DNA from 4 places in the Stenotrophomonas sp. PS02297 genome. Region 4 is predicted to be linked to each of the others. Evidence: predicted binding sites of a transcription regulator. Region 4 holds the regulator's gene; each other region holds the start of a gene.
The links. The regulator FliA, encoded in region 4, starts transcription of late flagellar genes. The targets are predictions, from matches to a motif close to TAAAGTTTNNCNNNCNNNGGCCGATAA.
Positions count from the first base shown of each region.

Region 1: QMX80_RS14095 (STAS domain-containing protein) is a predicted target of FliA. The motif match lies at 5,385-5,411, and genes of this name have one in related genera.
Region 2: QMX80_RS01405 (GGDEF domain-containing protein) is a predicted target of FliA. The motif match lies at 2,286-2,312, and genes of this name have one in related genera.
Region 3: QMX80_RS14115 (flagellar motor protein) is a predicted target of FliA. The motif match lies at 1,813-1,839, and genes of this name have one in related genera.

Region 1 is NZ_JASCOS010000083.1:6,116-12,989, forward strand. Features, by position in the region: gene QMX80_RS14075 (methyl-accepting chemotaxis protein) at 1-986, opposite strand, end outside; gene QMX80_RS14080 (porin) at 1,221-2,381, opposite strand; gene QMX80_RS14085 (chemotaxis protein CheA) at 2,651-4,639, opposite strand; gene QMX80_RS14090 (response regulator) at 4,684-5,049, opposite strand; gene QMX80_RS14095 (STAS domain-containing protein) at 5,046-5,354, opposite strand; partial or broken gene QMX80_RS14100 (chemotaxis protein CheW) at 5,560-6,360, opposite strand; gene QMX80_RS14105 (ParA family protein) at 6,393-6,874, opposite strand, start outside.
Region 2 is NZ_JASCOS010000003.1:62,115-68,988, forward strand. Features, by position in the region: gene QMX80_RS01400 (pseudouridine synthase) at 1-532, opposite strand, end outside; gene QMX80_RS01405 (GGDEF domain-containing protein) at 540-2,189, opposite strand; gene QMX80_RS01410 (DEAD/DEAH box helicase) at 2,388-4,325, opposite strand; gene QMX80_RS01415 (sigma-70 family RNA polymerase sigma factor) at 4,486-4,995, shown strand; gene QMX80_RS01420 (serine/threonine protein kinase) at 5,015-5,671, shown strand; gene QMX80_RS01425 (RNA-binding S4 domain-containing protein) at 5,729-5,950, shown strand; gene ubiM (5-demethoxyubiquinol-8 5-hydroxylase UbiM) at 5,961-6,874, opposite strand, start outside.
Region 3 is NZ_JASCOS010000083.1:13,183-16,292, forward strand. Features, by position in the region: gene QMX80_RS14105 (ParA family protein) at 1-108, opposite strand, end outside; gene motD (flagellar motor protein MotD) at 108-1,061, opposite strand; gene QMX80_RS14115 (flagellar motor protein) at 1,065-1,805, opposite strand; partial or broken gene QMX80_RS14120 (chemotaxis protein CheA) at 2,018-3,110, opposite strand, start outside.
Region 4 is NZ_JASCOS010000088.1:8,110-14,983, forward strand. Features, by position in the region: gene flhA (flagellar biosynthesis protein FlhA) at 1-1,717, shown strand, start outside; gene flhF (flagellar biosynthesis protein FlhF) at 1,878-3,575, shown strand; gene QMX80_RS14460 (MinD/ParA family protein) at 3,562-4,446, shown strand; gene QMX80_RS14465 (RNA polymerase sigma factor FliA) at 4,443-5,195, shown strand; gene cheY (chemotaxis response regulator CheY) at 5,209-5,601, shown strand; gene QMX80_RS14475 (protein phosphatase CheZ) at 5,601-6,227, shown strand; partial or broken gene QMX80_RS14480 (Hpt domain-containing protein) at 6,232-6,874, shown strand, end outside.

The DNA.
Region 1 (6,874 bases), on a different contig from region 4:
CTGAGGTCGCCCACGGCATAGCGCTGCGCCAGCTCGATCACCTGCATCTTCACGTTGATGTGGCCGGCCACCAGTTCATTGGTGCCGGCGACCATCACCCCGTAATCGCCGGGGAACGCGCCCTGGTCCATGCGGTAGCTGATGATGCCGGCGCCATGCTGGCGCTCCATCTCCTGCTGCGCGGCGATCACCGCCTGCAGCTGCGCCTGCATGCGCTGCATGGAGGACAGCAGCTTGCCGACTTCGTCGCGGCGCGAGGCGTCGATGCGGCGGTCGAGCTTGCCGGCGGAAACGTCGTCGGCCACGCGCACGGCTTCGCCCAGCGGCAGCATGATCGCGCGGATGATGGCCCAGCCCAGCAGGGCGGCGAGCACCAGCGACAGCACCATGCCGGCGATCACCGCGACCAGCGAGCGCTGGTAGGCGAGCCGGGAGGCGGCCACATCCTTGGCCAGTTGTTCCTGGTTGTACTGCGACATCAGCTTGAGCTGGTCGAACAACACCCGCCGCAGCTTGCGCGATTCGTCCGAGGAGATGCGCCGCGCGCCATCGAAATCGTCGGCGGCGATGGCCGCGGCGATGCGCTCGTGGGCCTCGAAATAGGCCGAGCGCTGCTCCTTGAGTTTGTTGTACATCGCCAGTTCTTCGGCGGTGTAGTCGGTCTCGATGTCGTCGTAGGCCTTCTCGGCCGCTTCGATCAGGCCGCGCGTGTCGGCCAGGCGCTTGTCGTAATCGGCCAGCTGCTCGGCATTGCCCTGGTAGTTCAGCTGGGACTGTTCATAGGTGCGGAATTCGCCAAGCTGCGCGCGCATCTCGCCCAGCTGCTGGACGGCGGGCATCCAGTTGCTGTTGATCTGCTCGATCTGGGTGTTGGCGAGCATCATCCGCCACAGCGAGAACCCGCCCATCAGCAGGGTGATCATGCAGGTGATGCAGAAGGCGAGGACCAGCTTCCGCGTGATCGACAGGTTCTGGAACCATTTCATCGCAGACATCTCCAAGGGCGGACTTCGACGGTATGCAGGCCCGGCGCTCCTGCGGAGTGTCATGAATCCGGAATGGGCTGCGACGGGAAGCCCTCACCCGCGATCGGGGTGCACTACCGCGATATCGGCGCAGGCGTCCGCTTCTTGACGCCGCCCAAGCCGCGAGTCGGGATTCCGTGAGCAGGCGCACGGAATGCAGCCTTCCCGGCGCTGGCGGCGGTGCCGGGTTTCCGTTCAGAAATGGAACTGGGCGCGCAGCTGCAGTGCTTCCGGCCGTGCATGCAGGGCACCGCGGCGGGCATCTGCCCGCACGTAGTTGGCTTGGAATTTCAGGTGCGGCCCGAGATACCAGTTGGCGCCGAGGGTCCAGTTGCGCTCGTCGCCGCCGCGGATCGGGCCATCGTCCAGGTCGATGCGGCTGTAGCGCGCCAGCAGTTCGACGGCGCCACGCTTGCCGGCCGGCTTCGGGTTGGCGACGTTGCCGCCGCTGTAGGCGCGGGATTCGCCGGTGAGCAGCCAGCTGCCCGCCAGGTACCAGCCCTCGCCCCGGTAGTCGGCCAGGCCATGGCGATGGGTGGTCTGCCGCAGGTACTCGCCCTGCAGCGACCAGGGGCCCTCGATCCACAACGCTTCCAGGCCGCGGCGCTCGATGCGCGCGACATCGCGCAGGGTGCCGGAGTCGACCAGGCGCAGCGGCGTCAGCGACACCTCCGGCTTGGCGCGCCAGCGCACGCTTGGCGCGATCTCCACGCCCAGGCCGTTGGTCTCGGCATCAGGATGCTCGCGGGTGGCCGAGACCCCGAGGTGCAGCACGTGCGCGGCTTGCTTGCGCGGTGTCCAGGCCAGCCGCGCGGCCAGGCTGTCGCCGCGGTTGTTGCCCTGCAGATCGTGCGAATAGGCGCCGGCGTTGAACAGCCAGCGCGGCCGCTCCAGCGCCCAGTCCACGCCGATGCGGCGGCCTTCGTAGAACGCCTGCGTCGGCAGCGCGTTCTCCATGAAGGCGCCGTTGCGGGTGGCGGTGTTGCCCTCCAGACCCAGCGGCAGTTTCATCTGGCCGATGCGCCATTTGCCCAGGTCGCGGCCGGTCAGGCCCTTGCTTTCCAGGCGCAGGGCCACGTCCATCCAGGTGTCGGACTGGAAGTCATAGGAGGCGCTGAAGTCGTACAGGCCCTTGCGCTTGATGGCGACGCCGAATTCCTTGCGGCGCCAGTCCTGGTCATCTTCGAACGCGCCGCCGTCGGCGGCGAAGCGATTGACGTCCCAGGCGAAATTGCCGGTGAGCGAGGTTTCGGTGCCGTTGTCGAAGGTCAGTTTCGGCGGCCATGCGCCAGCCTGCGGGCCGGCGAAGGCAGGCGCGGCAAGGGTGAGCAGGGCGAGAGGGGCCAGGCGGCGCATGCAGGTGTCCCGGAACGAAGGCGGCTCCATGCGATGGCATGGGCCGGGGAGGGCACAGCCCTCCGCCTGCGGGGCGGGAAGGCGCGTGTATCGGGCCGCCCTCGGTACAGGCGGGACATGGATCAGCAACGTGTTGAAGCCCTGCGATGCCCGCCTGCCGGCCGCGTTGCCGGCGCCTTCAACCGCGCCGTGCTGCCTTTGGCTGCATGCGCCTGTCCGGCGCCATCCAGATGCGGCGCGCCTTCACCCCACAGGGCGAAGGCGCCGGCTCAGGCCGCCTGCGGCACGCGCAGCGAGCGGACCAGCCCGCCGACATCGACGATCAGCGCGACGCGGCCATCGCCCAGGATCGTCGCGCCGGAAACGCCGGCGATGCGCCGATAGTTGTTCTCGATGTTCTTGACCACGACCTGCTGCTGGCCGAGCAGCTCGTCCACTTCCAGCGCGATCTTCTGGCCGTCGCCCTCGACCACCACCACCAGCGGATCGGCGTGGGTTTCCTGGCGGTAACCGTAGTAGTGCCCCAGCGCCAGGATCGGCAGGTACTCGCCGCGCACGCGCAGCACGCGGCCTTCGCCGGCCATGGTGCGGATGTCCTCGGCCTTGGGCTGCAGCGCCTCCAGCACGTAGGCCAGCGGCAGGATCAGGGTTTCGCCGGCGACCGACACGGTCATGCCGTCGAGGATGGCCAGGGTCAGCGGCAGCCGGATCAGCACGCGGGTGCCGGCGCCGGTCTGGCTCTCCAGCTGCACTTCGCCGCCCAGGGCCTGGATGTTGCGGCGGACCACGTCCATGCCGACACCGCGGCCGGACAGGTCGGTGACCGCGTCGGCGGTGGAAAAGCCCGGCTGGAAGATCAGGTCCCAGACCTGGGTGTCGGTCGGGTTGTCCGGGATCGCCAGCCCGCGCTCCTGGGCCTTGGCCAGGATCTTGTCGCGGTTCAGGCCGCGGCCGTCGTCGCTGACCTCGATGACGATGTGCCCGCCCTGGTGCGAGGCGGCCAGGGTGATGGTGCCCATCTCGTCCTTGCCGGCCTGCCTGCGCACGTCGGGCATTTCCAGGCCGTGGTCGATGGAGTTGCGCACCAGGTGCACCAGCGGATCGGCGATCTTCTCGATCAGGCCCTTGTCCAGCTCGGTGCCTTCGCCGATGGTGCGCAGCCGCACCTGCTTGCCCAGCCGCGAGGACAGGTCGCGCACCAGCCGCGGGAAGCGGCGGAACACGGCATCCACCGGCAGCATGCGCACGCCGATCACCGCTTCCTGCAGGTCGCGGGTATTGCGTTCGAGCAGGTCCAGGCCGGCCAGCAGGCGCTCGGCGTGGGACGGATCCAGGCCGCCGGAGACCTGCTTGAGCATGGCCTGGGTGATGACCAGTTCGCCGACCAGGTTGATCAGCGCGTCGACCTTGTCGACGCTGACACGGATCGAGCTTTCGGCCTCGTGGCTGGCGCCCGGCGCATTGGACGCGGCGGCGGGGCGCACGGCGGCGGCCACTTCGACGGCCACCTCCTGCACCGGCGTCGGCGCACTCACGGCCAGGCTCGGCGGCGCGACGATCGGCTGGATGTCCAGCTCGCAGTCGTCCACCACCCAGGCGAAGGTGTCTTCGATCTTGCTGCGCGGGATGCGGCCGGTCAGGCCCAGGTCCCAGGCGATATAGGCTTCCAGCGGGTCCATCTGCTCGAAACCGGGCAGGCGCTCCATGCGCGCGTCGACCTGCAGCGGGCCGAGGGTTTCCAGTTCGCGGATGATCCGCAGCGGATCGTTGCCGCTCATGAACAGCGACGGCGCCGGCACGAAGCCGATCTGCCAGCCTTCCGGCTCGGCGGCGGCTTCTTCCTGCTTCGCCGCGGCCGGCGCGGCGGCTTCGCCGGACAGCACCGCTTCCAGCCGTGCCTTCACCGCGGCGACGGCGGCGGGGTCGGCCGCCTGGCCATGCTCGGCCTCGCGCAGCAGGGCGCGCAGCACGTCCACCGAGGACAGCATGGCATCGACCGCAGCGCTCTCCAGCGCCCGCTTGCCGGCGCGCAGCTCGTCCAGCAGCGTTTCCAGCACATGGGTCAGGCCGGCGATCGCTTCGAAGCCGAAGGTGCCGGCGCCGCCCTTGATCGAGTGCGCGGCGCGAAACACCGAGTTGATGATCTCCGGATCCTGCTGCCCGTCCTCCAGGGCCAGCAGCCCGGCCTCCATGGCGTCCAGCCCTTCGCGGCTTTCCTCGAAGAAAGTGGCGTGGAAACGTTGCAGGTCCATGCTCATCGGCGCGCTATCCGGTCAGGGTTCGGGGCAGGGGGGTGGGGCGATCAGCCCAGGACTTTCTGGACGGTGGCGACCAGCTGTTCCGGATTGAACGGCTTGACCAGCCAGCCGGTGGCGCCGGCGGCCTTGCCTTCGGATTTCTTGTCGGCGGCCGATTCGGTGGTGAGCATCAGCATCGGGGTGAACTTGTAGTCCGGCAGCTGGCGCAGTTCGCGGATCAGCGAAATGCCATCCATGTTGGGCATGTTCACGTCGGTGACCACGGCGTTGAACTTGGCGCCCTTGGCGCGGCCCAGGGCGATGGCGCCGTCTTCGGCTTCCTCGACGGAAAAGCCGGCCGAGGTGAGGGCGAAGGCCACCATCTGGCGCATCGACGCCGAGTCGTCCACCACCAGGATTCGAGCGCTCATGCAACGTTCTCCACAGAATTCGATTTGTCAGGGGTTGCGTCCAGACCGAGGGTCTGGAGGACGCCGAGCAGGCGCGCGGCGTCGCGGAAGGTATCGGTAGCGTCGTCGAAGACGGTGGCGTGGCCGGCCTGGCGGCGGGCCAGGACGAAGGCGCACAGCACCTGGATGGCGGCGGTATGCACGCGGCCTACCTGGCTGGCGTCCACGCGCAGCGCGCCGTTCCGGCCCAGGTGCGGGGCCAGGTGTTGCTTCAGCTCGCTGGTGGACTCGATGCCCAGGTCCTGCGCCAGTGCCACAGTGCTCATCGTTGCTCCGGAGAGACGGTACTGGACCAGTTAGCGGCAACCGCACGGGGTTCTTTAGCGGCGTGAAGAACGGCGTTCGATTATGTGAACGGGTGCGCGGAATGGCCGGGGCAGGCCGAGGCGTGCCGGAAACGGGCCGGGACCGGCGCGGATGCCGGACGTGTGCCGCCGCACGGACCTGTCCCGCACCCGCGCAGGCCGGCCTTCAGCGTTCGCACTGCAGCAGTTCGGAGGCGTCGAGCAGGATCATCGGCTGCTGGCCGATGCGGGCCACGCCGCGGAACAGGGTGTTGGAGATCTGGCAGATACGGGCGGTGTCGGGCGGCTCGATCTGCGACTCGGTCAGGTTGGCCACGTCCTCCACCGCGGATACCCGCAGGCCCAGGACTTCGCCCCGTTCCTCGAGCACGACGATGCGGGTCAGGCTGTCCTCGCCGACCGCGGCGAATCCCAGGTGCAGGCCGAGATCGATGACCGGCACCACCTGGCCGCGCAGGTTCATGATGCCGAGCATGGCCGCCGAAGTGCCGCGCAGGCCCAGCAGCGGCACCGGCAGCACCACTTCCTGCACCTTGAGCAGTTCCAGCGCATAGGCCTGCACACCGCAGCGCAGGCGCAGCCAGCGCGAGGTGCGTTCGCTGGCGCGGCGCTGGGGTTGCTGCGGCGCGCGGGCCTGCGCCTGCAGCGCGGCCCAGACGTTGTTGCCGGCCGGCACGGCGGGCGCGGGCTCGGCAGGGCGTGGCGGTTCCGATTCCACGACCACCGGCACGGCGTCGGCGACGGCGCGCGGCTGTGTCGCTGCGGGCACAGCCGCAACGGCGCGTGCCGGAGCTGAAGCAGGAACGGGAGCGGCCGGCGCGACGACCGCGGCAGCCACCGCAACCGGTGCCGGGGCCGGGGCGGGCGCGGCTTCCACTACGGCCGGACTGGCCGGTGGCGCCGTCGCGGCGGCAACGGCGGCAGGGGCAGGCACCGCGGCTGCCGGGATCGCGTCGAGCAGCAGTTCGCCCAGGTAGTCGTCGAGCATGTCCACGCCGCTCATGCCGCGCGCTCCAGCTGCGCGGCGTCCTCGGCGCGCAGCCATTCCAGCGCCCGCCGATAGGCCGACAGGCCGCGCCCGGGGTAGTTGTCGTCGTGCGCGGCGGCGGTGAGCGTGGCCGGCGTGCTGATGCGGGTGTCGATCGGAATGGCGTCCTCCCATACGCGCTCGCCGTGGCGGTCCTGCATCTGCCGCAGGGTTTCGTTGCCGGTGCGGGTGCGGCGGTCGAACAGGGTCGGCACGATCGATACCGGCAGCGGACGGCCGCGCGAACGCTCGACCATCTGCCCGGTCCGGACCATGCCTTCCAGGCCATGCAGCGCCAGCGGCTCGGCCTGGGTCGGGATGATCAGGCGGTCGGCGGCGGCCAGCGCGTTGATCATCAGCAGGCCCAGGGTCGGCGCGCAGTCGAGCAGGATGTAGTCGTGGCGCTGCCCGTGCTGGGCCAGCGCATGCTGCAGCGCCAGGCCCAGGCCCGGCT
Region 2 (6,874 bases), on a different contig from region 4:
AGCCGAACTTGGCGATGCGCGTGGCGCGGCACGGCAGCGTCATCTGGTCGTGGATGCGCACGCCGCGCGCCATGCCGCGCAGGAACTCGTCGGTGACCGGCTTGTTCACCGCCACCAGGTATTCCTTCTGGTGGCCGTTCTCGGCGCGCAGGATCTGGTTGACGATGTCGCCGTTGCTGGTCATCAGGATCAGGCCCTCGGAATCCTTGTCCAGGCGACCGATCGGGAAGATGCGCTGCTCGTGGCCGACGAAGTCGACGATGTTGCCCTTGACCGCGCTCTCGGTGGTGCAGGTGATGCCCACCGGCTTGTTCAGCGCGATGTAGACATGCCGGCGGCCGGTGGTCTTCTGCACGACGCGGGCACGCAGCGGCTGGCCGTCCACGCGCACTTCGTCGCCCTCGCCGACCACCGCGCCGGTGCCGGCGACGATGCCGTTGACGGTCACGCGGCGGGCGCCGATGAGGCGGTCGGCCTCGCGACGGGAACAGAAGCCGGTTTCGGCGATGTGCTTGTTGAGTCGGTTCGTCATCGACGGATTATCCGCCATCGCCCGGGTCGCCGGACAGCACGGGCGCATCGTCGCCCGCGGCGACCACGCGATCGCGGCCGCCGCGCTTGGCCTGGTACATGGCGTTGTCGGCGCGGCGCAGCAGCGCGGTCAGGTCATCGCCCTGCGCACGCATTTCCGCCAGGCCGATGCTGACCGTGACCACCGGCCCGTCATGGCGCCGCTCGGCCGCCTGCCGCGCGATCTTCTCGCGCAGCTGCTCCAGCCGCGGCAGGGCCGCCTCGGCGTGCGTGCCTGGCAACAGCACCAGGAATTCCTCGCCGCCCATGCGGATCACGTCGTCGCGGTCGCGCACCGCGGCAAGCAGCATGTTGGCCACCGACACCAGCACCGCATCGCCCATCTCATGGCCGAAGCGGTCGTTGATCTGCTTGAACAGGTCGATGTCCAGGAAGCCGATCGACAGGGGCAGCCGGTCCTTCCGCGCACGGAGCATGTGGCGTTCGAGCTGGCGCAGGCCGGCGCGGCGGTTGGGCAACCCGGTCAGGGCGTCGGTGTCGGCCAGCTGGCGCATCTCGTCGCGCTGCTGGCGCAGCTGGCCGAGCCGGCGGTTGATGCCGTAGGCATACATCATCAGGAACCAGGTCACCGACAGCTGCACGGCCTCGACCCGGAACCGCACCAGGTCGCGGCTGCCGGCGATGTCCGCCAGCGCCATCAACAGCAGCGGAGCCACCGCGGCGACGCCATCCACCGCCTGGTAGTCGCCACGGCGCAGCGAGACGATCCCGGCCACCAGCGCCAGCACGCAGACCAGGCTGAAAGCGTGGTCCAGCGCGGCGGCGGCCCAGGCCAGCCCGGCCCATGGCAACAGCGGCGTGACCAGAGCCAGCGCCAGCAGCAGCTGCGCGAAACGGCGCACCCAGGGGCGCGATCGCGGCCAGGTCTGCAGGCCGCCGCACAGACGCCACAGCACCCAGCCCATCACCGCGATGCTCAGCGCCGAGGCCGACACCATCCACCAGGGGGCGAAACCGCCCACCGGCAGCCAGGGTTCGGGATAGCCGCTCAGGCCGCTGAGTACCGACTGCCAGACCACCAGCAGCGCAGTCGCCAGCGTGTAGACCAGGAAGTCGCGATCGCGGGTGGTGAGGAAACCCATCAGCGCCGACAGCGCCAGGGCGATGGCAATGGCGATGCAGGCGGTGCGCACCAGCAGGCGCATCGTATCCATCTGCTGCACCGGGCTTGGCGCACCCAGCCGCAGCGTGGGAACCCAGCGCGCCTTGAGCGGCGTTTCCCAGGCCACCCGGATCGGCTCCATGTCACCCGGCTTGGGCACCAGCACCATGCCGATGCCCGCCCGGAAGCGCGAATCGCGGGTACGCGCGTCCTGCATGTTGCCGCAGATCCGGCGGTCGCCGTGGGAGATCATCACTTCGCCGGCGAACACGTTGAACACGTCCACCGCCTGCGGCGCGCCGGACCAGCCTTCGGCGGGCGCGGCGATCAGGATGCCGTCGCCCAGCCGCTCCAGCGTTTCGGGCGGACAGGCGCGGATCGGCGCCTGTTCGTCGGTCGGCTCGCCGACCAGCAGGTAATCCCGGCCTGCCTGCGGAGTCTGGGCGGCGGCAGCCAGCGGGAACAGCAGAAGCGCCAGCAGCAGGGACAGCAACATCGGCCCCGCCATGGCCCGCGCCTTCATCCCACTGCCCGCGATCACCATCCCTTCCCCTGCATACATCCCGACGCGTCCGCGATTATCGCATGCGGCTTTTCCGCCCTTGTCGGGAAAACCCGATGACGGCCTCGTCTCCGCCGGGCCGGATCGCACGGGTCCACCGTCCTGGCGGTGGAACCCGTCATCCGCAAGGACTCAGGCGCCGCGCGGACCGCGTGGCTTGAAGCCGCCAGGGCGGCCGCCCGGACCAGCAGAGCGCGGACCGCCGGGACGGCCGGCGGGCTTGGGGCCCTTGCCGAAGCGCGGCTTGAACGAGGACGCGGCGCCCTGCTCCTCGCCCGGCTCGACCCGGCGCATGCGCAGCTGCTGGCCGGACACCCACACCTTCTGCAGGTGCTGCAGCGTGTCCGACGGCATTTCCGCCGGCAGGTCGAGCACCGAGTGGTCGTCGTGGATGTCGATGCGGCCGATGTAGCGGCTTTCCAGCCCGGCCTCGTTGGCGATGGCGCCGACGATGTTGGCCGGCTTCACGCCGTGCATGTGGCCGACCTCGATGCGGTAGGTCTCCATGCCGAATTCCGGCGCGCTGCGCGGCGGCATCTCGCGGCGCGGACGCTCGCCGGACTCGCCTTCGCCACGCGGCGGACGCGGCGCGTGCTCGCCGTCGTCGGCGCGCGGGCCACGCTCGAAGCGCGGTTCGAAGCGCGCCGGGCGCTCGCCGCGCTCTTCGCGCTGGCGCGGGAAACCGCCGTCGCGCGCCGGACGTTCGTTGCGGCCGGCCTGCGGTTCGCGGCGCTCGCGCACCGGCGGGGCCAGCAGGAACGGCGCATCGCCCTGCAGCAGCTTGGCCAGCGCGGCGGCGATGTCGATCGCCGGCACGTTGTTCTCGCCTTCGTAGCGCTGCAGCAGGTCGCGGTAGAAATCCATGTCGCCGCCGGCCAGGGTCTGGCTGATGCGGTCCATGAACTTGGTCACGCGGTGGTCGTTGACCGCGTCCACGGTCGGCAGCTGCATTTCCTCGATCGGCTGGCGGGTGGCGCGCTCGATCTGGCGCAGCATGCCCTTCTCGCGCGGGGTGACGAACAGGATCGCCTCGCCGCTGCGGCCGGCACGGCCGGTACGGCCGATGCGGTGCACATAGCTTTCGGTGTCGTACGGGATGTCGTAGTTCAGCACGTGGCTGATGCGCTCCACGTCCAGGCCTCGGGCGGCCACGTCGGTGGCGACCAGGATGTCGAGCTTGCCTTCCTTGAGCTGGCCGATGGTGCGCTCGCGCTGGGCCTGCTGCATGTCGCCGTTGATGGCGGCCGCGGCCAGGCCGCGCGCCTGCAGCTTGCCGGCCAGTTCCTCGGTGCCGGCCTTGGTGCGCGCGAAGATGATCATCGCATCGAAGGTTTCCACCTCCAGGATGCGGGTCAGCGCGTCCAGCTTGTGCATGCCCGCCACCCACCAGTAGCGCTGGCGGATGTTGGCCGAGGTGGTGGTCTTGGAGGCGATGGTCACTTCCACCGGCTCGCGCAGGTAGGTCTGCGCGATGCGGCGGATCTGCGGCGGCATGGTCGCCGAGAACAGGGCGACCTGGCGGCTTTCCGGCAGCTTCTTGAGCACGGCCTCGACGTCGTCGATGAAGCCCATGCGCAGCATTTCGTCGGCTTCGTCCAGCACCAGCGTCTTCAGCTCGGACAGGTCCAGGGTGCCGCGGTCGAGGTGGTCGATCACGCGGCCAGGGGTGCCGACCACGACGTGCACGCCACGGCGCAGCGCCGACAGCTGCTGGCCGTACGGCTGGCCGCCGTACACCGGCAGCACGCGGAAGCCGGGCATCGAGGCCGAATAGGTCTGGAACGCCTCGGCGACCTGGATGGCCAGCTCGCGGGTCGGCGCCAGCACCAGCACCTGCGGCTTGGTGGCGGAAAGGTCGATGTTGGACAGCACCGGCAGCGCGAAGGCGCCGGTCTTGCCGGTACCGGTCTGCGCCTGGCCGAGCACGTCGCGGCCTTCCAGCATCGCCGGGATGGTGGCGGCCTGGATGGGCGACGGGGTCTCGTAACCGACGTCGGCGACCGCTTTCATCACAGGCTCTGAGAGGCCGAGATCTGCGAACAGCAGCGGCGCGGGGGTTTCTTGGGACATGGGGGCTCCGGGGGCACCGCCGCGAACGCAGCGGGCAGGAAAATGGGGCGTATTGTGCGCCTTGCGCAGGCCGCTGTCGAAATCCCCGATGGCATCCGTTCAGCTGTGATATCCGGCGGCGGCCGGCGAATCACCCGGCATCGTCCCCCTTGCGACCGTCATGGCCCCGTCCCAGCCGCTTCCCGAGCCCCCGGCCCGCTTCACCGAACTGCTGCAGCGCCATCGCGGCATCCTGGTCAAGGTGGCCGGCAGCTATGCGCGCCAGCGCGAGGACCGCGAGGACCTGGCCCAGGAGATCGCCGCCCAGCTGTGGCGGGCGTGGCCTGGCTACGACCCGGCACGGCCATTTTCGACCTGGATGTACCGGATCGCATTGAACGTGGCGATCTCGCAGCTGCGCGGCCGGGCCCGGACGCCGACGCTCCAGACCGCCGCGGACGACCCGCTCGAGACCCTGCCCGACCCGGCCGCGCACGACCCCGACCGGGCGCAGCAGGTCGAACGCCTTTACCGCTTCATCCATGCCCTGCCGCCGCTGGACCGCGCCCTGATGCTGCTACATCTGGAGGAGTGCCCGCAGCGCGAGATCGCCGAGGTGCTGGGCCTGAGCACGACCAATGTCGCCACCAAGATCGGCCGCCTGAAAGCGCGCCTGCGCAACGAACTGTGACCCAACCGAGGACGCCCTCATGGAACCGGATGAACTGAAGACCGCCTGGCAGGCCCTGGCCCGCCACCTGGAACGGCAGCAGGCGCTGGACCTGCAGTTGCTGCGCGTGCAGGCCAGCCGCCGCCTGCACGACCACCTTGCCCCGTTGCGGCGCGGGCAATGGCTGCAACTGGCGTTCGGCATCGGCCTGGTCGTGCTCGGCATCGCCTGCTGGCAACGCAACCTCGACGTGCCCGCCTATCTGGCCGCCGGCATCGCCGTGCATGCCTTCGGCGTGCTGACCGTTGCGCTGGCCGGCATCGTGCTGGACCGGCTGCGGCGCCTGGACCCCACCGCCCCGGTCCTGGAACTCGAGCAGGGCCTGGGCCGGCTGCGCCGCCTGCAGGCGCTCAACGGCATGCTCGCCGGCTGGTCATGGTGGGTGATGTGGGTCGTGGTGCTGGTCGCGCTGGGCGGCATCGCCGGCATACCCGCCTGGCCGGACATGGCGCCGTGGTTCGCGGCCTGCGTCGGAACCGGCCTGCTCGGCTGGCTGGGTACCGCGGCGCTGTACCGCCGGGCGCGGACCTCGCCGCGTCCGGGGCTGGCGCGCCGCGCCGAGGATGCGGTCAGCGGCTACAGCCTGCGCCAGGCGCAGGCGGTGATCGAGGAACTGCGCCGGTTCGAACAGGAGTGACGAGCAGGACGGATCCCGCGCGGGCGATAATCGCCCTCCTTCCCCACCGGCATCCCCATGCAGACCATCGATTTCGAACTGGACCGCGAATACGTGGAACTGAAACAGCTGCTCAAGCTGACCGACCTGGTGTCCAGCGGCGGCGAGGCCAAGATGATCATCGGCGAAGGCCAGGTCCGCGTAGACGGCGAGGTCGAACTGCGCAAGGCCTGCAAGATCCGCGCGGGCCAGCAGGTGGCGCTGGGCGAGGTGCGGATCCGCGTGCTGGCCGCGACGTAGCAGTGGTGGCTCAGAAGCTCGCGCGCTGGGTCAGGTGCGCGGCGATCATCTTCCTGAAGGGCGCCACGCCGTGCGCGGCGCGCAGCGCGGCACCGCGCAGCAGGCGGGCCGGCAGGCGGCTGTCGTTGTACAGCGTGGCGATGGCATTGGTCGCCTCGTAGAGCGGCCAGGTCGCCAGCCTGTGCCCGCGCTCGTAGCGGGCCAGCACGGCAGCGGCGCCGATGTCGCCGCCGCGCGCGGCCGCGGTGGCGACCTCCTTCACCAGCCGCTGCTGGCTCTGCAGGCCGAAGTTGAAACCATGCGCGGTGACCGGATGCATGCCCACTGCGGCATCGCCGGCCAGCGCATAGCGGTGCGCGGCGAAGCGGTGCGCGTACACGCCGACCAGCGGATAGACATGGCGCGCGCCCACCGGCCGCATCCGGCCCAGGCGCTGCTCGAAGAAGCCGGTGACGGCGTTGCCGAACGCCGCATCGTCCATCGCCATCAGTTCCTGGATCCCCTGCGGCGGCAGGGTGATCACCGCCGAACACTGCTCGCCCGGCAAGGGCAGCATCGCCAGCGTGCGGCCATAGCCGAACCACTCCCAGGCGGCGTGGTGGTGCGGCTGCTCATGGTCGAGCCGGCACACCAGCATCGACTTGCCGAAGTCGCGCATCCGCGCGCCGATGCCCATCATCCGCCGGGTCGCCGAGAAACGGCTGTCGGCGGCCACCACCAGTCGCGCCGACAGGCGGCGGCCATCGTCGAGCACCACCGTGTTGGCCGCATCGCCGGTCTCGATCGCGGTCACCTTCGCGCCATCGACCAGCTCCAGTCCCGCCTGCCCCTGCACTGCCTCCCAGGCGGCGCGACGGATCAGGTGGTTCGGGACCAGCCAGCCCAGCTCGTCCACGTTCTCGTTGCCGGCCGCGAAACCGAGCG
Region 3 (3,110 bases), on a different contig from region 4:
GATCAGCAGCACGCGGTGGCCGAGGGCGGCCAGGCCGCGCCCCAATGCCAGCGTGGTGGTGGTCTTGCCGACGCCGCCCTTCTGGTTGGCAATGGCCCAGATACGCATCAGTGCACTCCTTCAATTGCTGCCGGCAGCGCCGGTCCGGATGCGCGCGCGGGCGCGTCGGCGCCGGCGGCATCGGGGTTGGTGTGTTCGGCGGCGACCGTGGCCGCGCCATCGGCCAGCGCATCGGCGCTGGCGGTCGAGTCGGCCAGGATGATGACCATCACCCGCCGGTTGCGGTTGCGGCCTTCGATCTGCGCGTTGCTCTCGCGCGGGCGGAATTCGCCGTAGCCCATCATCGCCAGCCGCTGCGGCTGCACGCCGTGATCGGCGAACAGGTGCACCACGCTGGCGGCACGGGCCGCCGACAGTTCCCAGTTGGACGGGTACTGCGCAGTGGCAATCGGCATGTTGTCGGTATGCCCTTCCACGCGCACGCCGTTGGGGACGTCCTGCAGCACGTCGGCCAGTTTGCCCAGGGTCTGCCGCGCGCCGGCGTCCAGCGTCGCCGAGCCGGTGGGAAACAGGATGTCGCTGTTGATCTCGACCTCGATCCACAGCTCGGTGCGGCGCACGGTGATCACGCCCTGGCTGACCAGCGGCGCCAGCGCCCGGGTCAGCTTCTCGGCGATCTGCCCGAGCTGGCGCTCGGCGCGCTGCAGCTGCTCGCGGTCGCGCAGCGATACCGGCCGGGTCATCTGCGAGGCCATCGACGGCAAGCGGGTCGGGTCGGCCATCGCGCCGCCGGTCATGCTCGGCGCGCGGATCACCGCCGGGCTGTCGTTGCCGCCGCCCTGCAGCTGCTGGTGGCCGACCTGCACCTGGGTGATGGTGCGCGGGGCGCCGCCAAAGGCGGTGGTCAGGGCATCGGCCATGACCCGGTACTTGCCTTCGTTGAGCGAGGAGATGGCGTACATCACCACGAAGAACGCCAGCAGCAGCGTCATCAGGTCGGCATAGGGGATGGCCCATGCCTCATGGTTGGCGTGTTCTTCGTGGGACTTGCGGCGGGCCATGGTTCAACCCACGAAACCGGCCAGGCTGGTTTCGATGTTGCGCGGGTTCTCGCCCTGGGCGATGGCGATCAGTCCTTCGATGATCATCTCGCGCTCGCGGCTGTTGTACGCGATCACGTTCTTGAGCTTGGCCGCGACCGGCAGGAACAGCAGGTTGGCCGAGGCGATGCCGTAGATGGTGGCGGTGAACGCGGCGGCGATGCCGTGGCCGAGCTTGCTCGGGTCGGCCAGGTTCTTCATCACCGCGATCAGGCCCAGCACCGCGCCGATGATGCCCAGGGTCGGCGCATAGATGCCCATGCCCTCGAACACCTTGGCCGCGGCCAGGTCGCGGTGTTCCTGGCCGCTGAGTTCGATTTCCAGCATGTGCCGGATCGCCTCGGGCTCGACGCCGTCCACGACCAGCTGCAGGCCTTTGCGCAGGAACGGGTCGTCCTGCATCTCCACCTGCGGCTCCAGGCCCAGCAGGCCCTGGCGGCGGGCGATGTTGCTCCAGTCCACGATCTGCCGGATCAGCGCCTGGCGGTCGCTGGCCGGCGGTTGCACCACCCAGCGGACGATCCTGAAGGCGTGGCGGAAGATCGCCGGCGAGGTATGCAGCAGGATCGAGGCGATGGTGCCGACGATGACGATGACGAACGCAGCGGGCGACCACAGCGAAGCCAGGCCGGCGCCCTTGAGAATGCTCCCGCCCACCAGCGAGGCCAGGGCGAGGAAGAGTCCGATGATGCTGAGTCTATCCATTTAACAGGTATCGGCTATTGCGGGGGGTACTTGAACGCGTGGTTTCCTTCTCCCTCCGCGGGAGAAGGCGCATTGCCTGCGAGCCACCGGCCCGCAGGCGCCTGGAAACCCGCTTTGCGTCCCGGTTCCTGCGCAGGCGCAAGGGCGAGGAGCAGCGGACCGGCGGTTCGCAGACTGCCCCTTTCACCCCGGCGGGAGAGGGCTTGCAAGAATCACTCCTGGCCGCGCAGGCCGTCCACGTCCAGGATCAGCGCCATGCGGCCATCGCCGATCAAGGTGGCGCCGGCATAGCCCTTAAGTCCGCGCAGCGCCCTGGGCAGCGGCTTGATGACCACTTCCTCGCGGCCGCGCACCTGGTCCACGACCAGGCCGAAGCGGGCTTCGCCGAGCTGCAGCACGACGATGGTGAGCAGGGCCGACTGCGCCGGTTCCACCGCCAGCCACTGGCGCAGGTCCACCAGCGCCAGCGTGTGCGACTTGCGGTCGAGCACGGCGCGGCCGTCGAACCAGCCCAGCGACGTGCGGGGGGCGTGCAGCACCTCCATCACGCGCGCCAGCGGCAGCGCGTAGATGTCCTCGCCGGCCTGCACCAGCAGGGTCGGCAGGATCGCCAGGGTCAACGGCACGCGGATCAGGAAGCGGCTGCCGCGGCCGAGCTCGGACTGGATCTGGATCTGCCCGCTCAGTTCGCGGATGCGCGACTGCACCACGTCCATGCCGACGCCGCGGCCGGAGATGTCGGTGACCTGCTGCTTGGTCGAGAAGCCGGGCAGGAACACCAGGTGCAGGCATTCCTCGCTGCTCAGGCGCGCGGCGGCCTCCGGGTCCAGCAGGCCCTTCTCGCGGGCCTTGGCGCGCAGCCGCTCGGGGTCGATGCCGGCGCCGTCGTCCTGTACCTCGATGCTGACGTAGTCGCCTTCCTGCTGCGCCGACAGCCGCACCCGGCCCATGCGCGGCTTGCCCTGCGCCTCGCGCAGGTCGGGCATTTCCACGCCATGGTCGATGGCGTTGCGCACCAGGTGCACCAGCGGATCGGCCAGCGCCTCGACCAGGTTGCGGTCAAGCTCGGTCTCGGCGCCGATCAGCTCCAGGTCCACTTCCTTCTTCAGGTTGCGGGCGACGTCGCGGGCGACCTTGGGGAAGCGCGAGAACACCTTGCCCACCGGCTGCATGCGCGTGCGCATCACCGCCGACTGCAGGCGTGCAGTGGCGATGTCGAGGGTGGAGACGGCGCGGTCGAGCTCCTCGTCCTTCAGGCGCGCGCGCAGGGTCTTGAGGCGGTTGCGCGAAAGCACCAGCTCGCCG
Region 4 (6,874 bases):
CCTCACCATCATCAACTTCGTGGTCATCACCAAGGGCGCCGGACGCGTGTCGGAAGTGACCGCGCGCTTCACCCTGGACGCCATGCCCGGCAAGCAGATGGCGATCGATGCCGACCTCAACGCCGGCCTGCTGACGGCCGCGGAAGCCAAGGTCCGGCGCGAGGAAGTGCGCGAGGAAGCCGACTTCTACGGCGCGATGGACGGCTCCAGCAAGTTCATCCGCGGCGACGCCATCGCCGGCATCCTGATCCTGTTCATCAACCTGCTCGGCGGCCTGGCGGTGGGCGTGCTGCAGCACGGCATGCCGTTCGGTCAGGCCGCCGCCACCTATACCCTGCTGTCGATCGGCGACGGCCTGGTGGCGCAGCTGCCGGCCCTGCTGGTGTCCAGCGCCGTGGCGATGCTGGTCACCCGCGCCTCGCGCTCGCAGGACATGAGCGAGGCGATGATGGGCCAGGTGTTCGGCCAGTACCGCGCCCTGGCGATTGCTGCGGCCATCATCGGCCTGGTCGGCCTGGTGCCGGGCATGCCCAACCTGGCCTTCCTGATCCTGGCCTCGATCCTCGGCTTCCTGGCCTGGAAGCTGTGGAAGCGCGACATGGCCAACGCCGAGAAGCCCGGCGCCGAGGCCGGCGCCGGCGCGCAGGGCGAGATTCCCGGCCTGCTCTCCTCGCAGCCGGCGCCGACCGCCGAACTGAGCTGGGACGAGCTGCGCCCGGTCGATCCGCTGGGGCTGGAGGTGGGCTACCGGCTGATCCCGCTGGTAGACACGGCCCAGGGCGGCGAACTGATGGCGCGCATCAAGGGCGTGCGCCGCAAACTCACCCAGGATGTCGGCTTCCTGATCCCGTCGGTGCATATCCGCGACAACCTGGAGCTGCCCGCCACCACCTACCGGGTACTGATCCATGGCGTGCCGGTGGCGAGCGCGGAGATCCATCCCGACCGCGAACTGGCGCTGGACCCGGGCAGCGCAATGGGCCAGCTGGAGGGAATTCCCGGCAAGGACCCGGCCTTCGGCCTGGACGCCACCTGGATCCAGCCGCATCAGCGCGCCCATGCCGAATCGCTGGGCTACACCGTGGTCGATCCGGCCACGGTGATCGCCACCCACCTCTCGCACCTGATCCGCGAGCACGCCCCGGAACTGCTCGGCCACGAGGAAGTGCAGCAGCTGCTGGCCACCCTGGCCAAGAGCGCGCCCAAGCTGGTCGATGACCTGACCCCGAAGGCGCTGCCGATCTCGGTGGTGGCCCGCGTCCTGCAGAACCTGCTGATCGAGCGCATCCCGATCCGCCAGCTGCGCAAGATCGCCGAGGCGCTGGTGGAGAACGCGCCGCTGGCCCAGGACCCGGCCGCGCTGACCGCCGCCGTGCGCAACGCGCTGGGCCGCTTCATCGTGCAGGAGATCGCCGGCATGTCGCCGGAACTGCCGGTGTTCACCCTGAACCCGCAACTGGAACGGGTCTTGCAGGAATCCACGCAGGGCAACGGTGCCGCACTGGAACCCGGTCTCGCCGAACGTCTCCACCAGAGCCTTGCCGAATGCGTCGGCAAGCAGGAGGCGCGCAACGAGCCGGCCGTGGTGCTGGTACCGGGCCCGGTCCGCGCCGCCCTCGCCCGGATGGTCCGCCACAGCGTCCCCTCGCTGTCGGTGCTGGCCTACAGCGAGGTCCCGGAAGACAAGCGCCTGAAGCTGGTCGGCACGATCAGCTGAGGACAGCCTGGAAACCGGCGGCGCAGGACGACGTCAAAGAACGGACACCTGGCGGGCCACCGCCACAAACGAAGGACGAGGAGCACGCACCGCCATGCACGACACCGCCAACGCCACTGCTCCCGCGTCGCACCCGCACACGAATTCCCGGTACTCCAGCATGAAGATCAAACGTTTCGTCGCCGCCGACATGCGCACCGCCATGAACCTGGTGCGCAAGGAACATGGCCCCGACGCCGTCATCCTGTCCAACCGCCGGATCGAGGAAGGCGTCGAGATCGTGGCGGCCGCCCACTACGACGAGACCGCCGTGCAGCGCGCCCTGGAGGCCGCCCGCCCGGCACCGCCGGCGCCCAAGCCGCGCAGCGCCGCCGAGGCGATCATCGCCGCGGTGACCCGCCGCAGGACTCCGGAGCCGGAACCGGTGGTGGCCACCGCCTCAGCCGTGGCCGCCCTCGCCCGCTCGGCGGTCGGCGCCACCGGCCGTTCCATCGACAGCAGCGTCGAACTGGCCCCGGGCAGCCGCTTTTCCTCGCTGCTCAAGCCGCAGCCCCGGCCCGCCGCCGAACGCCTGCCCGAGCTTCCGGAACAGATCTTCGCGACCTTCCCGGCAGCGCTGGACGACACCCCGGTGGTGCCCGCATTCCGTCCCGAAGGCTTCGCCCCGGTCGAGCCGGCCCCGCCCGCCCCGGCACCGGTCAACCGCGCCCGCTTCGTGATCGATCCGCCGCTGCAGGAGCGGGTCGCCCTGGAACCGGCACCGGCATCGCGGATCGAGCCGCCGATGGCGCCGCCGGCGCCGCTTGAAACGGCCCCGCTCCGCGAGGCGCCGGTCGAGCCGATCCTGCCCGTCGCCCCGGCTGTCGCCGCTACCGTCAATGTTCCGGCGCCCGCTCCTGAAACCGCTGTCGCCGCGCCCGCGCTGAGCGTGGTCGCCACGGCGCCGCGCGACGACCGCCAGCTCGCCGAGCTGCGCCAGGAAGTGGCCGGGATGCGCCAGCTGATCGAGCGCGAGATGAACCGTTTCACCGACGAGCGCCTGCGCGGCAGCCCGGTGCGCGCCAACGCGCTGGACCTGATGGACGAATACGGCTTCGATGCCGGCCTGGCCCGCGACGTGGCGGTGCAGATGCCGGCGGAGACCGATCCGGCGCGCGCCCGCGGGCTGATGCTGGGCCTGATCTCCAAGAAGCTGCCGATCGCCCCGGTCGATCCGATCGAGGCCGGCGGGGTGATCGCGCTGGTCGGTCCGACCGGCGCCGGCAAGACCACCACCATCGCCAAGCTGGCCTCGCGCTTCGCCGAAGCGCATGCGGCCCGCGACGTCGCCCTGGTCACCACCGACACCCAGCGCATCGGCGCGCGCGAACAGCTGTACGGCTTCGGCCGCCAGCTCGGCATCGCCGTGCACGAAGCCAGCAGCGGCACCAACCTCAACCAGCTGCTGGAGCGCCTGGCCGATTACAAGCTGGTGCTGATCGACACCGCCGGGCTGGGCCAGCGCGACCGCGCCCTGACCGCCCAGCTGCAGTGGCTGCGCGCCGCCGGCCAGATCCGTACCCTGCTGGTGCTGCCGGCCAACACCAGTTTCCAGGACATGGACGAGGTGGTGCGCCGCTTCGGCGCGGCCAATCCGCAGGGCCTGGTATTGACCAAGCTGGACGAGACCGGCCGCTTCGGTTCGGCCCTTTCTGTGGCCGTGGATCACCGTTTGCCGATCACATGGGTGACGGATGGGCAGGATGTGCCCGAAGATCTGCACCGGGCCTCGGCGGCCAATCTCGTGCTTCGCCTTGAAGATTTGCGCCGCGCGGCCGATATGCCCTGCAACCCGGAGTTGAACCATGCCGTCGCGTGAGTACGCCAAGCTGACCAATGCCTTCCCGCTGTCGGCCACCCGCCGCCAGCCTGCCGGCCCCGTGCGCACCATCGCGGTGACCGGCGGCAAGGGCGGCGTGGGCAAGACCAACGTCTCGGCCAACCTGGCCGTGGCGCTGGCCGGCATGGGCAAGCGCACGCTGCTGCTGGACGCCGACCTGGGCCTGGCCAACATCGACGTGATCCTCGGTCTGCAGCCCAAGCACACCCTGGCCGACCTGGTCGCCGGGCGCTGCACGCTGGAGGACGTCATCATCGAAGGTCCCGACGGCCTGCTGGTGGTGCCGGCCGCGTCCGGGCGCCGGCACATGGCCGAGCTGCAACCGGCCGAGCACGTCGGCCTGGTCAACGTGTTCTCCGAGCTCGAGCGCGACCTGGACGTGATGATCATCGACACCGCCGCCGGCATCACCGACAGCGTGCTGACCTTCTGCCAGGCCGCGCAGGACACCGTGGTGGTGGTCTGCGACGAGCCGGCATCGATCACCGACGCCTACGCGCTGATCAAGGTGCTCTCGCGCGAGCGCGGGGTGGACCGCATCCAGGTCGTGGCCAACATGGCGCGCGACCCCAACGAAGGCCGCGTGCTGTACGAGAAGCTGGTGCGGGTGTGCGAGAAATTCCTGGCCGACGTTTCGCTCAACTACCTGGGCTGCGTACCGCAGGACGACTGGCTGCGCCTGTCGGTGCAGCGCCAGCAGCCGGTGGTGAAGCTGTACCCGTCGGCGCCGGCCGCGCTGGCGCTGCAGGAAATCGCCCGCCGTACCGCCCGCTGGCAGGCGCCCACCGAGCCGCGCGGCGGCGTCGAGTTCTTCCTTGAGCGCATCATCCAGCGCGGGATGGCCACATGAAGCCCGCCGCTGCCGCCCAATACCGCGAGGTGCAGCGCGCCAGCGCCAACGACTGCATCGCCCGCCATTCGGACCTGGTGCGGCGCATCGCCCATCACCTGGCGGCGCGGCTGCCGGCCAGCGTCGAGATCGACGACCTGATCCAGGCCGGGATGATGGGGCTGATCGAGGCGTCGCGCAGTTACGACGCCGAACAGGGCGCCTCGTTCGAGACCTACGCCTCGATCCGCATCCGCGGCTCGATGATCGACGAGATCCGCCGTGGCGACTGGGTGCCGCGCTCGGTGCACCGCCGCGCCCGCGACGCCGCCGCCACCATCCGCCGCATCGAGCAGGCCACCGGCCGTGCCGCCAGCGCCACCGAGGTGGCCGAGGCGATGGAGATGCCGCTGCCCGAGTACCTGCGGCTGATCGAGGACGCCGCGCGCGGCCAGGTGCTGAGCCTGGAGTCGCGCATCGAGGACCAGGGCGAGCTGGATACCCCGGCCACCGGCGGGCCGACCCCGCAGCAGGTGCTCGAGCGCAGCCAGTTCGGCGAGGAACTGGGCAAGGCCATCGGCCAGTTGCCCGAGCGCGAACAACTGGTGCTGTCGCTGTACTACGAGCAGGAACTGAACCTGAAGGAGATCGGCGCGGTGCTCGGGGTGAGCGAGTCGCGGGTCTGCCAGATCCACGGCCAGGCCATGCTGCGCCTGCGCGGCCGGCTGAAGATTTTCGAGGCGGCCGACGCCGGCCTCGTCGAACCATGAAGAGGAACACCTTTTGAACAAGAACATGCGGATCCTGATCGTCGACGACTTCTCGACCATGCGGCGCATCGTCAAGAACCTGCTGGGCGACCTGGGCTTCACCAATACCGCCGAAGCCGAGGACGGGCATGCCGCATTGGCCCTGTTGAACAGCCAGCCGTTCGACTTCGTGGTCACCGACTGGAACATGCCGGTGATGACCGGCATCGAACTGCTCAAGGTGATCCGCGCCGATGCCAAGCTCAAGACGCTGCCGGTGCTGATGGTCACCGCCGAGGCCAAGCGCGAGCAGATCATCGAAGCCGCGCAGAGCGGCGTGAACGGCTACATCATCAAGCCGTTCACCGCGCAGACCCTGGAGGAGAAGCTGGGCAAGATCTTCGAACGGCTGGCGGCGAGCGCCTGATGACGATCATCTCCAGCGGGACCCCGAGCGAGAAATCGGCCCTGGTGCAACGCCTGCAGGATGCGCTGGCGGCGCTGGAAAGCGGCGATGAAACCGGCTGGCGCCGGGAAATCGACGCCCTGGCGGCACTGCGCACGCAGCCGATGATGGCCGGCCTGGGCCGGCTCGCGCGCGAGCTGGGCCAGGCGCTGGGCGAACTGCCGACGATTCCCAGCGATGCTGGCGAGCTGGACGACGCCTGTGCGCGCCTGGACCACGTGGTGGAGATGACCGAGAAGGCCACCCATCGCACCCTGGACCTGGCCGAACAGTGCCGCGAACTGGTCACCGGCCTGCGCGAGGGCAGCCTGCCGGCGGTCGAGCATGAGCAGGCCCTGGACCGCATCCGCCACAACCTCACCGAGATCGCCCTGACCCAGAGCTACCAGGACCTGACCGGGCAGATCATCCGCCGCGTGGTCGGCATCGTGCGCCGCGTGCACGAGGGCTTCGGCGCGCTCGGCCTGCCGCCGCCCGAGGAGGAAGCGCGCGGCAACGGGCTCGCCGGCCCGGCGCTGGAAGGCATCGACCGCCACGCCGTCAGCCAGAACGACGCCGACGACCTGCTTTCCGACCTGGGGCTGTGACGCCATGAGCGCCTTCGCCGACGACATCGCCGCCGACTTCATCCTCGAGGCCCAGGAAATCCTGGACCGCCTCGGCGAACAGCTGGTCGCGCTGGAACAGTCGCCCCAGGACAACGACCAGCTCAACGCGGTGTTCCGCGGCTTCCATACGCTCAAGGGCGGCGCCGGTTTCCTCGGCATCAACGCGATGGTCGAGCTGTGCCACGCCGCCGAGGAAACCCTGGGCATGGCGCGTTCGGGCAAGGCGGTGCTGCAGGCGCACCACTTCGATGCCGCGCAGCAGTCGCTGGACTGGCTGCAGGCCATGCTCGACGCGGTCTCGGCCGGCACCGACCCGCAGCACGCGCCGCCGGCGCTGATCGCGCTGTTCGACGTCGACGTGGCGCCGGCCGCTCCGGTTCCCGTGGCGGCGGCACCGGTCGCGGCCTCCGGCGGCGACCTCATCACCGAAGACGAATTCGAGGACCTGCTCGACCAGCTGCATGGCGGCGGCGCGCCTGGCGCCAAGCTGGTGGCGGCCGTTGGAGCGCCCGAGGCCGGCAGCGACCTGATCAGCGAGGACGAGTTCGAAGCCCTGCTCGACCAGCTGCATGGCGCCGCCGCCCCTGGTGCCACGCCGGTTTCGGCCGCCGCCAGGCCCGCCGCGG